3 regions of the Aliiglaciecola sp. genome follow, and region 1 is predicted to be linked to each of the others. Evidence: predicted binding sites of a transcription regulator. Region 1 holds the regulator's gene; each other region holds the start of a gene.
What was found. Region 1 encodes ArgR, which controls arginine synthesis, uptake and breakdown. Its sites were predicted from a motif close to ANTGAATANNTATTCANT; they were not measured.
Positions count from the first base shown of each region.

Region 2: ABJV04_RS13715 (OadG family transporter subunit) is a predicted target of ArgR. The motif match lies at 1,254-1,271, and genes of this name have one in related genera.
Region 3: ABJV04_RS13320 (DUF2170 family protein) is a predicted target of ArgR. The motif match lies at 2,327-2,344, and genes of this name have one in related genera.

Region 1 covers NZ_JBDWYG010000007.1:29,010-34,047, forward strand. The annotation lists gene ABJV04_RS00175 (ATP-binding cassette domain-containing protein) at 1-863, opposite strand, end outside; gene argR (transcriptional regulator ArgR) at 959-1,423, opposite strand; gene mdh (malate dehydrogenase) at 1,728-2,663, shown strand; gene ppc (phosphoenolpyruvate carboxylase) at 2,751-5,038, opposite strand, start outside.
Region 2 covers NZ_JBDWYG010000041.1:101,380-106,417, reverse strand. The annotation lists gene oadA (sodium-extruding oxaloacetate decarboxylase subunit alpha) at 1-753, opposite strand, end outside; gene ABJV04_RS13715 (OadG family transporter subunit) at 784-1,041, opposite strand; tRNA gene ABJV04_RS13710 (tRNA-Arg) at 1,447-1,523, opposite strand; tRNA gene ABJV04_RS13705 (tRNA-Arg) at 1,732-1,808, opposite strand; tRNA gene ABJV04_RS13700 (tRNA-Ser) at 1,842-1,934, opposite strand; gene csrA (carbon storage regulator CsrA) at 2,181-2,396, opposite strand; gene alaS (alanine--tRNA ligase) at 2,529-5,038, opposite strand, start outside.
Region 3 covers NZ_JBDWYG010000041.1:22,282-27,319, forward strand. The annotation lists gene ABJV04_RS13310 (potassium channel family protein) at 1-1,043, opposite strand, end outside; gene ABJV04_RS13315 (PspA/IM30 family protein) at 1,060-1,740, opposite strand; gene ABJV04_RS13320 (DUF2170 family protein) at 1,766-2,155, opposite strand; gene ABJV04_RS13325 (DUF6471 domain-containing protein) at 2,373-2,660, shown strand; gene queA (tRNA preQ1(34) S-adenosylmethionine ribosyltransferase-isomerase QueA) at 2,858-3,898, shown strand; gene tgt (tRNA guanosine(34) transglycosylase Tgt) at 4,070-5,038, shown strand, end outside.

The sequences.
Region 1 (5,038 bases):
AGAGTTGATTTACCTGAACCATTGGGGCCGGTAATAATAGTGTGCTCGAAGGTATCAATGGTTAAATTGGCCGATTTTAGAGCGTGATTTTCAGCGTAAATAACATTGGCGTTATTGATGCGCACTAAGGATTTTTTATTGTGACTGTGCTTGTCAGAGATCATCCGTTCAAGTAGGGATTTATCCAACGCATCAAAGGCAAATATGGTGTCGATGGTGGCTTGTGCATCCTCAACTGATAATCCTCTTAAATCGTGCAAACTATGGTTATCAACCAATGCAAAAGTGCTGATCCACTGGGGAATATCTTGCCGGTTGCTCAATAATATTATTAAGGTGATGCCTTGAGGTTTGAGTTGGCTTAACACTTGGCTCAGTTGTGCCCTTGAGGCGACATCTAAATCATCGAAGGGGTTGTCTAAGATAAGGTATTTAGCACCTGATAATATCGCTTTTAAGATTAATAACTTACGCGACTCACCTGTGCTGAGTTGGCGGAAGCCAGTTTCTAATCTATGTTCTAAATGAAATTGGGTGATCAGAGGGTGGTCGAGTTTATCTTGTGGTAAAAAGTCTTTAGCTGGTGTGCCAAAATCAATTTCATCAGTGATATCAGTTTCATCTATTTTCAATTCATTTTCATACACCGCTTGCAGAGTTTCAAACGAAACTAAGCGAACCACATCTGGGTTGGGTAAGTTTAAGCGGCTATGTTCAAAGTCGTTCAGTTTTCCTAAAAGAAGCTGATCGACAAATTGTTTGCCAGCGCCGTTTTTGCCTAATACTGCTACGGCACTATCTGCTTCAATTTGCCAACAATCAACGGTTAGTTTGGGGTGATGAAACTGCTCAATAAAAATCATTGCTTAACAACTCACAATTAAATGAAAGGACACTGAGTGTGAAACCCATTAATTTATTGTTGAACTGGATTACCGCTTATTTGTAGAAATAACCTTTATACGTTCTCAAATAGCGCTTCAACTTTTTTGCGGGTTTCTTCAATATTGCTGATATCCGCGGGGGCAATGAAAATCGTATCATCACCGGCTATAGTGCCCAATACCCCATCTTTTTGGCTAAGGGAGTCTAGTAAGCGGGCGATGAGCTGTGCAGCTCCCGGGCTGGTGCGAATGATTACCATCACATTGTTGTGGACTATATCTAATACTAATTGACGCAGAGGGCTTTTCGCCGTGGGCATACCCATCTCTGGCGGTAAACAGTAAACCATGTCTCCCCGTGCGTTACGGGTACGTACTGCGCCAAATTTACTGAGCATACGGGAAACCTTGGATTGACTGATACTGCCAAAACCTTGTTCCGTTAATGCATCAACAATCTCACCTTGAGAGCCAAAACTCTCTGTTTTTAAGATATCTTTAAACGCTTTGACCAATTCTTCTTGTTTTGTATTAGACATGCCACCCTCGCTATTCACCGCTATAGTTTGACACAATCTAAACGGGGTAGGTAGCCTTGTTTATAAGTCGCAGAATACTTTGAATAAATATCATATAGTTAAAGCATCTGTTTTGAGTTGCCTCAAGCTATTGAATTCATCGCTTGTAACCCATATATTCTGTTAAGCCTTAAAAACTAACTGAATGTTAGGCTAAAAGAGCTATATACAAAACAGATAGTGAACATTCACCACAATAAATTGTTTTTTTATGCGGCTTACTCTATGGTTTGCCGTGAATTTAATAGTCCCACAGGAGACAACTATGAAAGTAGCGGTATTAGGTGCTGCAGGCGGTATTGGTCAGGCCCTTTCTCTTCTATTGAAAACCCAGTTACCAGCTGGTTCCGAGTTAGCTTTATATGATGTTGCACCTGTTGTGCCAGGAGTGGCGGTTGATTTGAGCCATATCCCTACAGACGTAAAAGTTGAAGGTTTTGGTAAAGATGATTTAGCAACTGCTTTGCAAGGTTGTGATATTGTTTTGATCCCAGCAGGCGTACCTCGTAAGCCTGGTATGGATCGTTCTGATTTGTTTAATATCAACGCAGGTATCGTTAAGAACCTAGTTGAAGGTATTGCGGACAACTGTCCAGATGCATGTACTTGTATTATTACAAACCCAGTTAACACGACTGTTGCTATTGCAGCTGAAACCTTAAAAGCTAAGGGTGTTTACAACAAAAACAAATTGTTTGGTGTAACGACTCTTGACGTTATCCGTTCTGAAACTTTCGTAGCTGAATTGAAAGGTTTGAGCTCTACTAGCGTGCACGTTCCAGTTATTGGTGGTCACTCTGGTACAACTATTTTGCCTCTACTTTCACAGGTTGAAGGTGTTTCATTTAGCGATGATGAAATTGCAAGTTTAACCACTCGCATTCAAAATGCAGGTACTGAAGTAGTTGAAGCTAAAGCTGGCGGCGGATCTGCTACATTGTCAATGGGCCAAGCTGCTGCAAGATTCTGTTTGTCTCTAGTAGCTGCAATGAAAGGCGACAACGTTGTTGAGTATACTTACGTTGAAACTAATTCAGACGACGCAGTATTCTTCTCTCATCCTGTTAGATTAGGTCCGAACGGCGTAGAAGAAATTCTATCTTACGGTGAGTTGAGCGAGTTTGAACAAAATGCAAAAGAATCAATGCTTGACGGTTTGCGTGGAGATATTGAATTAGGTGTTAAATTCGTAAACGGTTAATTCGTTAACCGCTACAAACCCTATTAAAAAGCCCCTTGTAGTTAACTACAAGGGGCTTTTTTTATGCTTTTCTAAGGTTATTCTAAATTAACCTGTATTACGCATACCTACCGCAATACCAGCGATAGTCACCATCATGGCTCTTTCTAACAAAGCATCATGTTCACTATCATCTAATTTTCTGATCCTAGTTAACAGCTCAATTTGTAAGAAATGCAAAGGTTGTAGATAACCCGCTCGAATACTCATAGATTCTTTTCCTCGCGGATCTGTCTCCATGACACTTTCTTGACCGAGTAATTTAAGCAATGACTCAATACTTTCTTCCAGCTCCGTTCTCAAGGCTTGGCCAAAGTATTGCAATTCTGCCGGTACTAGGCGGTCATCGTATTCTTTGCTGATTCTGGTATCAGCTTTGTTGAATACCATATCAAGCATTGATAAACGAGAATGGAAGAAGGGCCAGTTTTCCAACATGTCATCAATGATTTGTTGTTGACCTGATTGATAATAATCCGTTACGGCCTTCATTGAACCTAACCAAGAGGGAAGTACTAAGCGAGTTTGAGCCCATGCAAAGATCCATGGAATGGCTCTAAGACTCTCAATACCACCTGTCGGTTTACGTTTTGCTGGTCGGCTTCCAAGGGGCAACTTGCCTAATTCCTGTTCAGGCGTAGCAACTCTGAAATAAGGTACGAAGTTTTCGTCATGACGTACTGTCTTACGGTAGTTGTCACGACCTTCATTGGCCATAGCCGTAATTGCTTCTCGCCACTCTTGTTTAGGTTTAGGTGGTGGGAACAAAATCGCTTCTAAAATCGCGCTGGCATATAAACCTAGGCTTCCTTTAGCAAGCTCAGGCATACCAAACTTATAACGTATTGTTTCGCCTTGCTCTGTTACCCTGAAACCGCCAGTAAGGGATCCTGGTGGTTGTGAGTGGATAGCCGCATGAGCAGGTAAACCACCTCGACCAATAGTTCCGCCGCGACCGTGGAACAAGGTTAATTTAGTGTCAAATTCTTCAGCGAGTTTAACTAACGCTTCTTGAGACTCGTATTGAGCCCAGCCAGCAGCTAATGCGCCAGCATCTTTAGCCGAATCGGAATAACCGATCATGACATATTGAGTGCCTTGGATATAACCTCGGTACCAATCGATACTCAGTAATTGTTTCGTCACTGATGCTGCGTTATTTAAGTCATCCAAGGTTTCAAACAGGGGAGCCACAGGCATAGGCCAATTTACCCCAGTATCTTTGAGTAGTAATTGCACTGCAAGTACGTCTGAGGGCAGGCTGGCCATGGAAATGATATAGATTCCAAAACCTTGTTGATTGTTTTTGGCGATAATACGACAAGTATCTAATACTTCTTGTACGTCTGCCGAAGGTTCCCAGTTTTCAGGGATGAGTGGACGTTTTGAGCTCAACTCTTTTAATAAGAATGCTTGTTTATCCTCTTCACTCCAGTGCATGTAGTCGCCCATGCCAAAATAACGTGTTAATTCACCGAATACTTCGGCGTGGCGCTCTGAGTCTTGACGAATATCAAGTTTAAGCAGATGAACACCAAAACAATGTACACGTCGAATGGTGTCGAGTAATTTGCCATCGGCGATTACCTGCATTCCACATGCGTGTAAGGATTCGTAACAAACTAACAAAGGTGAAAGTATGTCATCTTGGGAGGTAACCCAATTACTGTCGTCTACTTGATGTCCGGCTAAGAAGTCTTCGATACCTTCCTGAGTTTTAGCAAGCCTATGATAAAGAGGGCGCAGTAAGGCACGATAGGGCTCTAGCTTATCGTCACCGACAAGATCTTTTAGGGCTTGGTTACAATCACCCATGGATAGCTCTACCTGCAAGCCATCAATATCTTTAGCAAATAGTTTAGCCGCGCGTTTTCTGGCTAATAACAAAACTTCTTGGGTAATTTTAGAGGTGACATTCGGATTACCGTCACGGTCTCCGCCCATCCACGAACTAAATTGCACCGGCGATGCGTCGATTGGCAATGAAATACCAAATTTGTTGTTAACCTTTTTATCCAATGAGCGAATAAAGGCAGGAACAGCGTCCCATAAGGAGTTTTCTATAACTGAAAATCCCCAGCGTGCTTCGTCAACTGGAGTAGGGCGCACTGAACGTATCTCTTCGGTGTGCCAGGCTTGGCTGATAAGGTCAGCTATGCGAGTTTCTATTTCACTACGCTCTTCTTCCGATAGCATACTTTGATGCATTTCACGGAGACAGCGGGCAAGTTCACCGTGTTTATGAATAAGCGTACGACGAGTTACTTCGGTTGGGTGGGCAGTGAGTACTAAGTCGATTTTAAGCTGCTCAAAAGCATCAGCGAAATCTTTTTGTT
Region 2 (5,038 bases), on a different contig from region 1:
TTCAACAATTGACATTATGGTTTCAGTGGCACTGTGTCCGTAAGTCATACTCATAGAAGAGACAGCACAATCAACCATATCAATACCGGCATCAATGGCCTTCTGATAAGTTGCAGTACTTAAACCTGTGGTAGCATGGCATTGCATTGCAATAGGCACACTGATAATTTCTTTCAAACGAGTGATTAACTCTTCACATTCATAGGGCTTCAACAAGCCCGCCATATCTTTAATGCACAAGGAATGAATCCCCATATCCTCTAAAGATTTAGCCATATCTAACCAGCGCTCAAGAGTATGTACAGGGCTTACAGTATAAGAAATAGTCCCTTGTGCATGGGCCCCTACCGAGACCACAGATTTAATTGCAGTCTCTAAGTTTCGCGTATCATTCATAGCATCAAAAATACGGAAAACATCCACACCGTTGGTATGCGCTCGCTCTACAAACTTTTCAACCACATCATCAGCATAGTGACGGTAACCTAAAAGGTTTTGCCCTCTTAACAACATCTGTTGAGGTGTGTTTGGCATCGCTTTTTTCAATTGACGGATACGATCCCAAGGATCTTCGCCAAGATATCGAATACAAGAGTCGAATGTAGCGCCTCCCCAAGATTCCATTGACCAAAAACCAACTTTATCTAATTTATCTGCGATGGGTAGCATATCGTCCAAACGCATTCTGGTGGCTAATAAAGATTGATGTGCGTCGCGCAGTACCAATTCAGTTATTTTAAGGGGGTTACTCATGGAGGCTCCTAAAAGATCGATTTATTTAGTCTATCTATTCTTTCGATATTGATGAACTGCTGCGGTTATAGCTGCAATTGGTACAGAAGAACTTGATTTATCAGTAGTGACTTTCCTTTGCGTCCTAGCGGCAGCCGCAGGTACGACTTCTTCAGGAAGTCTACGGTTAATGGCAGCAATTAAATTGACTGCACCGATTAGTAGCGTTAGAAAGACAAACACCACAACCATGCCCACTACCATCAAGTTGGCAGCTTCAATTAGTAATTCAGAAATGGACGCTTGCATATAATTCACACTATTATTTATTTAGGTAAGGATAAGTATCACCTAAGCATTGAAAACTCAACTAAAATCCACAAAGTGAACTTTAATTTGGCGGTATTTATTCAACTTTTTTGAATCTTTACCCAAGCATATTAATCATGTGGCTAGTTCCAGCAATCAATCAGCAAGCCTGTTTATTTGAATATGGCGAACATCTATTGCTTCTATAGCTAAGTTAATTTTAATGCAAAGGCAGGCTATCATATCAATCGTGGGGTTTAGATTAATATTATTTATTGGGAATTACTTATAAATATTTAATTTAGTTTAATTTACAGGCATAAAAAAACCGCTTTTAAAAAAGCGGTTTTTTTAAAATCGTTACTCACGATTTTGTTGAAGTTCCTGTGGAGCTTCGATTCAATGTGGCGCGTGTGGAAGGATTCGAACCTCCGACCGCCTGGTTCGTAGCCAGGTACTCTATCCAGCTGAGCTACACACGCGTGGTTTCTAACTTACTCTGTACTAACTGTTAAAACCTAAAAGCGATTCTAACATTATCGAACCTCCTGCGGAGCTTCGATTTAATATGGCGCGTGTGGAAGGATGATTTCAGGCATCCTGCCTTACACCCCTCCGGGGCCGCGCTTCGCACGTTCAAAATCGTTCCTGACGATTTTGTCGAACCTCCTGCGGAGCTTCGATTTAATATGGCGCGTGTGGAAGGATTCGAACCTCCGACCGCCTGGTTCGTAGCCAGGTACTCTATCCAGCTGAGCTACACACGCGTAAAACATTTATCAACCATCTCTAAAAAGAAATGGCGGAGAGAGAGGGATTCGAACCCTCGATAGGGCTATAAACCCTATACTCCCTTAGCAGGGGAGCGCCTTCAGCCACTCGGCCACCTCTCCAAATGTGGGAGCGAAGTTTACTGAATCACGAAAGGAAGTCAAACCTTTTTTTACACTTTACTACCTGTATGCTGGGATTTTAAACGATCAGCTTAAAACTGCAATGTTATGCTGGGTTTTTAACCGATTTTTCAGCGTAATAATTATTATCTGCCCTGAAAGTTTTTTTAAAATAATTGAAAATATTTAAAAAAAAGCAAAAAAAAAGACTGGTAAACCAGTCTTTTTTAACGTTTTTACTTCGTTTTACTCAACATCTTCGCTTGAATTGCCAGAACGTTCGCTAGCTGTTCCATTTTTTTCTGCTTGAATGCGCATGTAAATTTCTTCTCGATGCACAGATACTTCTTTAGGAGCATTAACCCCTATTCTTACCTGATTCCCTTTAACACCCAATACGGTTACGGTGACTTCATCACCTACCATCAAGGTCTCACCTACACGACGGGTTAAAATTAGCATTCTATTGCTCCTTTTGCGTTATACCACAATGTTCCCTAGTTAAAATTAGCATATTTACCAGTTCACTCCAGAAAATACACAATTAGCATTCCTTGTTTTTGTCGTCACTTACAAAAACTCTCTAATAAATACTTATAAGCGTTCTTCTAACCAACTATGTACTGAGTTAATAGCTGCATCAAGGTTTTCAGGCTGACTCCCTCCAGCTTGCGCCATATCGGGTCTACCACCACCTTTTCCACCTACTTGACTGGCTACATAATTAACTAACTCACCAGCTTTAACTTTACCAACTAGATCTTTGGTTACACCAACAATAACACTTACTTTATTATCAGCCGGTAACCCTAGAACTATGACACCACTGCCTATTTGATTCTTCAGGTCATCGACCATTGTACGCAAAGTTTTAGATTCTACCCCTTCAACTTTAGTCGAAAGAACTTTCACTCCCTTCACATCAGTGGTCTGAGACGCTAAATCGGTTCCAGCTTGAGCAGCCATTTTCTGCTTCAACTTGGACAATTCCTTTTCTAACTCTTTAGCATGATCAACTACAGTCACGATTCTACTTTGCAAATTAGCAGTGTCTGTTTTAAGTAGACCCGAGACATTGCTAATTAATTTCGATTGGTCTTGCACATATTGTAATGCAGCTTGACCGGTAATCGCTTCTATCCTTCTCACACCAGAGGCAATGCCACTTTCGCTGACAATTTTAAATAAACCGATGTCACCTGTTTGATTGACATGGGTCCCACCGCAAAGTTCCATAGAGAATGGTCCCATAGATACAACTCGCACGTCATCGTCGTATTTTTCGCCAAATAATGCCATTGCACCGGCATTTTTAGCGTCCTCTAATCCCATCAGTTTAGTTATTAAACGATGATTTTGACGAATTTGATCATTTACCAGCGTCTCAATGTCTTCAAGTTGCTGCGCAGTCACCCCTTCCATATGGGAAAAATCGAAACGTAAACGCTCAGCATCGACTAAAGAACCTTTCTGATTAACATGCTCACCTAAGATGGTTTTTAACGCCGCATGCATTAAATGGGTCGCACTGTGGTTAAGTTTGATGGCAGCACGACGTTGCCCGTCAACTTGTGCTTCAACCATATCCCCAACCTTAATATCACTTTGGGCAATACCTTTGTGAGCCACGGCATCATTTAATTTTATCGTGTCGGTAACTTTGAATTCAGTAGACACACCTTGCAACACGCCAGTGTCACCAACTTGACCACCTGATTCGGCGTAAAATGGTGTTTTACTTAATATAACGATGCCTGACTCACCCGCTTTGAGAGATTCAACAGAACCGTTTTCAGCAAATAACTCGGTAACTTCAGAGCTATCCGTCTCAGAATCATAACCGCTGAATTCGCTAATGGTTTTAGCATGCAAAGTGTCATTATAATCTTTACCAAAATTGCTGGCCTGTTGAGCGCGTTCACGCTGTTGTGCCATCGCTTGGTCAAAACCATCCTGATCAATAGTAAAACCTTTCTCACGAGCCACATCATTGGTTAAATCAGCAGGGAAACCATAAGTATCATAGAGTTTGAATGCTAACTCTCCTGGCAGCACTTCACCTTCTAACTCAGACAATGCTTCATTAAGTATTGTCATACCGCGCTCTAATGTACGAGAGAATTGCTCTTCTTCAACTCGCAAAACTTTTTCAAGCACAGGCTTTTGCGCGATAAGTTCAGGGTAGGCTTCGCCCATTTGAACGCCTAATTCATCAACTAATTTATAAAAGAAGATGTCTTTCGCACCTAACTGATACCCGTGTCTTACTGCACGACGAATAATTCGACGAAGTACATAACCACGGCCTTCATTGGATGGCATTACTCCATCACAAATTAGAAATGCACAAGAACGAATGTGGTCAGCTATTACTCGTAACGATTTATCTTCTAAATCTTTAGAGCCTACGATTTTGGCAGCAGCAGCAATCAATTCTTGAAAAATATCGATTTCGTAATTGCTGTGCACGTTTTGCATAATTGCCGAGATACGTTCTAGCCCCATACCCGTATCGATTGATGGCTTAGGCAGTGGATGCATAACGCCATCAGCAGTGCGATTAAACTGCATGAATACCAAGTTCCAAATTTCAATGAAACGGTCACCATCTTCTTCTGGTGAGCCTGGAGGTCCACCCCAAATATGTTCGCCGTGATCATAGAATATTTCAGAACAAGGACCACATGGACCGGTATCACCCATTGACCAGAAATTATCTGAGGTGGCTATGCGAATAATCTTTTCCGCTGGAATACCAATTTCTTTATTCCAAATATCAAATGCTTCATCATCTTCATGATAAATAGTAACCAGTAACTTTTCTTTTGGTAGCCCAAGAACATCAGTTAAAAAGTTCCAAGCATAATGTATTGCTTTTTGCTTAAAGTAGTCGCCGAAACTAAAGTTACCCATCATTTCAAAAAATGTATGGTGACGAGCGGTATAACCTACGTTCTCGAGGTCATTATGCTTTCCACCTGCACGCACACAGCGTTGTGAAGAAACTGCTTTGTTATATTTGCGAGTTTCAGTGCCTAGGAAAACGTCTTTGAATTGATTCATTCCGGCATTGGTAAACAAAAGCGTAGGGTCATCCGCCGGGA
Region 3 (5,038 bases), on a different contig from region 1:
AATATTTGCCAATCAAAATGATTGATACGCTGTTCAGCAATATAAAAAAGTTTGTATTTGGGCAAGATAGTCACATCAAAATTAGGATTTAAAGTAACTTTAGCGGGAACGCTTGGTTCGACAAAGCCAATGAAGGTAGCGTTGTAGCGTTGTTTAAGGGTGATAAATAGTTTTTCAACGGATATTTGAGGAACGGATTCTGGCACTTCAATTGAAAACTGGGCTTGTCCCTCTTGAACAGTCAATAAGTCGTGTTGCAATAAACTAGAGCCAGGATCAAATGCCGATTTAGCTAACATTTCAACGGCGACACTGGGAGTACATTCGATATTAGGACAATGAGTCTGTAATAAATCCACTAAGGACTCATCTTTAAAGTAAGCTAGCAGATGGGCGCTGTTATTCCTTTTGCTGCAATATAAAGAAGTGGTCATAGTGACATCATCTTCTTCATTATCCATGACAATAACCGCAGCTTTACCTACGCAAGCCCTATCCATTTCTTTATCATTGTTAAATGACATTACTTTGATAAATTCAATTTTATCGGGCATGGGATTGTCTATATCAGCTTTAACACACAAAACAATCTCTGGCTTGTTTTCCGTTTCAGCTCGCTCTTTAAGCAGCAAATTAAGCAATTGAATGGTGCGCTGACCATTCCAGCCAATTACTAAAACATGGTTCTCAAGATCTAATGGTTTCAAACCTTTCACTCCTTTTTGCCATTGCATAGATACCCAAGCAGCTACGCGTCCTAGCACCAAGGCAAATATACTCAACCCTAAGGGGATTACATAAAAAGAAACGATATATTTACCCGCACTTGTGACCGGTGACATATCACCATATCCAACAGTAGAACCGGTGACGACTAGCCAATAAATAAAATCGTTAATATTGAGTAGGGCATCTTCACCTGATACATATAATAAAATCCATGTGCTCAGGGCATAAAACAAAAGCGCTAGTACAATGGTGTACCAGCGCATCTCGGAAAATACTCGGGTGAGTACTTTACGTACTTTAAGGACTAATAACATTTAGAGGCTAACCAATTTATTCGCCTAAAATGCGTTTTAGCTCGTCATCAGCAGAGCTTTTACCACCCTTGATTCCAGCCTCAGCTAAGCGCTTTTCTAAATCAGTGGATGAGTCGCTAGAAGCAAGCTCTTCTGCAGCTTCTAGCTCTGCACTGCGTAACTTCTGCTTGTCTTGAATGCGATTCAAAGACTCAGTAGCGGTTTTCATTTTACTATTTGCACCCATGTGTCTGGATGAAACCGCAACCTGTGCTTTTTGCACTGATTCTGTTGCCTTAACCATATCAACCTGCTGTTCCAAACGCTTCAAGTTATCTTTTGCTTGGTTAATATTGGCAGCAAGTTGTTTTTCTGATTGAGTAAACTGGTCTAGAAACTCTTGTTCGGTTTCCATTTCAGCGGTCAAATCTGCTACTTTTTGCGCGCAGTCTAATGCCAATTGGCGATCTGAGCCTATGGCTTTGCGAGCATGTTCTTCATATTGACCGATTGATACTTTGAGGCTATCAACCTTTTGTTTAGCCAATTTACATTTTGCTAAAATTTGCGTTCGAGCATGGTCTGACTTACGCAACTCTTCTTTTGCATCACGAATTTCTTGTTCTAGAATTCGAATGGCTTGACTGTCTACAACTGATTGAGCCGCTTCTGTTGCGCCACCTTTAACAGCTGTAACTAACTTTCTCCAAACCGACATAATCTTCTCCAAAATACCTAAATGTTTAGTGCAAATGTTCTTGATAAGCGTCTAAAAATGCAGCCACATTGTGGAATAAGGCATCGAGTTCAATTTTGATGCTTTCTGCTTTAGATTGTGAACTTAATGCGCCAAATGCAGTGTAATAATCTTGTTCAGCAACTTGGGATATTCCAATCGTTGTTAATGGAAACAACATATGGGTTTTCAATATCTCTTCGTTCAAGGCCGCTTTGTCTTTGACTTCTGAACTTGAAAATAAAATGGATTCGATAATAATTTGCTCTCCACTGAGTGCTAACCATGCATCTAAACCATCACCATTTCCGATCAATAAACAATTTTCTTCACGGGTGACAACAATATTGTCGTTATCTGATAATAGGGTCTCAAGTTGATCAAGGTCCCAAGTCATATGCCTACTCTCCTGTCAGTGTAATGACTATAGTATGTTACCTTTGTATACGAAAAAACATGATCAGTTCAAAATGAATTGTAAGTTTTTTTGTAACGGGGCAGATTGTACTGACAAATGATTTTTAATGTCAAACTTTATTTTACTTTTTTGAGTTGTATAGTTTATTTTTGTAAATTATAATTCACAAAGTTGTTCATTTTAGAGTAGGTGGAAAGTGGCTAAAAAACACGATAACGCAAATTGGCGACAACTAGTTCAACGTATTATTAAGGCTGAAATGTCTAAGCGCGGGGTGAAATATCAAGACCTCAGCGAGCGATTGAATTCAATTGGGGTTGTTCAAAGCGCAGATAACTTACGTAATAAGGTAAATAAGGGAATTTTAGGCGCAGATTTACTTTTACAAATTATGTACGTTTTAAAAATGCGTCGAATTGAGCGTGAAGATATCATTGAGATATTTGCGGATATGCAAATTTCATTAGATGAAGATGAGCTTTGAAAAACGCACAAAAAAAACCCAGCTAGGGCGGCTGGGGAAACTATGTTTGGGAGAAACATCGAAATAACAAGTTGATTATAATTTATACTGTCAGCGCCAAAACTCAAGGAAAACCGAGTATCGATAAAGCGTTGCAGGTATATTTTTTAATACGTAAAATACTGAATATTAACTTACAGTTGGGCTAACCAGACTTCATGAAACTATCTGATTTCCATTTTGATTTACCTGAGCGGCTGATCGCTCGATACCCCACAGAACAAAGAACCGCCAGCAAGTTACTGTGTTTAGACGGTAAAACTGGCGGTTTAAAAGATACCCATTTTTCTGCTTTTGTTGATTTAGTGGATGAAGGTGATTTACTTATTTTTAATAATACTCGGGTGATACCCGCGCGGTTACTTGGAAAAAAATCAACCGGCGGAAAAGTCGAGGTGTTGGTTGAACGCATTATTGATGAAAAAACCGTTTTAGCCCACGTGAAATCGAGCAAATCCCCAAAACCCGGGGCTTTATTGGTACTAGAAGAGCATATCCAAATGGAAATGGTGACGCGTCACGATCAACTGTTCGAATTAAAGGTTGTTAATCAAGAACCTGTTTTGAGTCTATTAGAAAAATACGGACATATGCCGTTGCCTCCCTATATCAACCGACCAGATGAAGATTCAGATAAGGAACGTTATCAGACGGTTTATTCTGAAAAACCTGGAGCGGTAGCTGCACCTACGGCAGGTTTGCATTTTGACGAGGCTACTCTTGAGGCTCTAAAAAACAAGGGGGTCAATACCGCCTTTGTTACCCTGCACGTTGGTGCTGGTACCTTTCAGCCAGTAAGAGTCGATAATATTCAAGATCACCACATGCACTCTGAATACGCTGAAGTGCCTGAAGATGTTGTGGATGCCATTAACTCAGCTAAATCCAAGGGTAAACGAGTAATTGCCGTAGGCACAACTTCGGTTCGTTCATTGGAATCTGCCGCTGCTGCAAGCATTAAAAAAGGTAAACCCCTTGGGGCTTTTTTTGAGGATACTGATATTTTTATTTATCCCGGTTATCAATTTGAAATAGTCGATGCAATGCTGACTAATTTTCACTTACCTGAGTCCACATTAATCATGTTGATTAGCGCGTTTGCGGGTAGAGAAAACGTGATGGGCGCATATGAACAGGCGATAACAAACGAATACCGCTTTTTCAGTTACGGTGATGCCATGTTTATTGAAAAATCGTAACCACTGATGTGTAAATTTAGGCGATAAATCGTCTCATTTCGCTTATTAAGGCAACTTTCAAGCTGAAATTCTATTTAGATGATTTCAGCTTGCTCATTATTCCTTTATAATCCCCGCTGTTTTTCAGCACTGGACTGTTTTCCGGTATGCAGAAATTTTAAAAGGTTAAAAATGAAATTTGAATTAGATACAACCGATGGCAAAGCACGCCGCGGTAGATTAGTGTTTGACCGAGGTGTGGTTGAAACCCCAGCGTTTATGCCTGTTGGTACCTATGGCACCGTTAAAGGGATGACGCCGGAAGAGTTAGACGAGACAGGTGCACACATCTGTTTAGGGAATACCTTTCATTTGATGTTACGTCCAGGCACTGAAATCATGAAGCAACATGGTGATTTGCACGACTTTATGCATTGGGATAAGCCGATCCTTACGGACAGTGGTGGTTTCCAAGTGTTTAGTTTGGGAGATTTACGTAAAATCACTGAAGAAGGGGTAACGTTCAGATCGCCAATTAATGGTGAAAAAATACTGCTTACTCCAGAAAAGTCTATGGAAGTGCAACGCGATCTTGGTTCAGACATCGTGATGATTTTTGATGAGTGCACTCCTTATCCCGCCACTGAGCCTGAAGCTCGACGCTCCATGGAGTTATCTTTACGTTGGGCTAAACGCAGTAAACAAGCTCATGAAGGTAATCCGTCAGCGTTATTTGGTATTATTCAAGGTGGCATGTACGAAGGTCTACGCGATCAATCCTTGAAAGGTCTCGAAGATATCGGATTCGATGGTTATGCCATTGGTGGTTTATCCGTAGGTGAACCAAAAGAAGATATGATTCGGGTTTTGGATCACACAGCAGATAAAATCCCAGCTGAAAAGCCACGTTATTTAATGGGAGTAGGACGACCAGAAGACATTGTTGAAGCGGTTCGCCGTGGAATCGACATGTTCGATTGTGTTATGCCAACTCGAAATGCCCGAAATGGTCATTTATTTGTTACTGAGGGCGTTATTAAAATACGTAATGCCAAGCACAAAACAGATACTGGACCTTTAGATGAGAAATGTGACTGTTACACTTGTAAAAACTATTCACGGTCATATTTACATCATTTGGACAAATGTAATGAAATACTC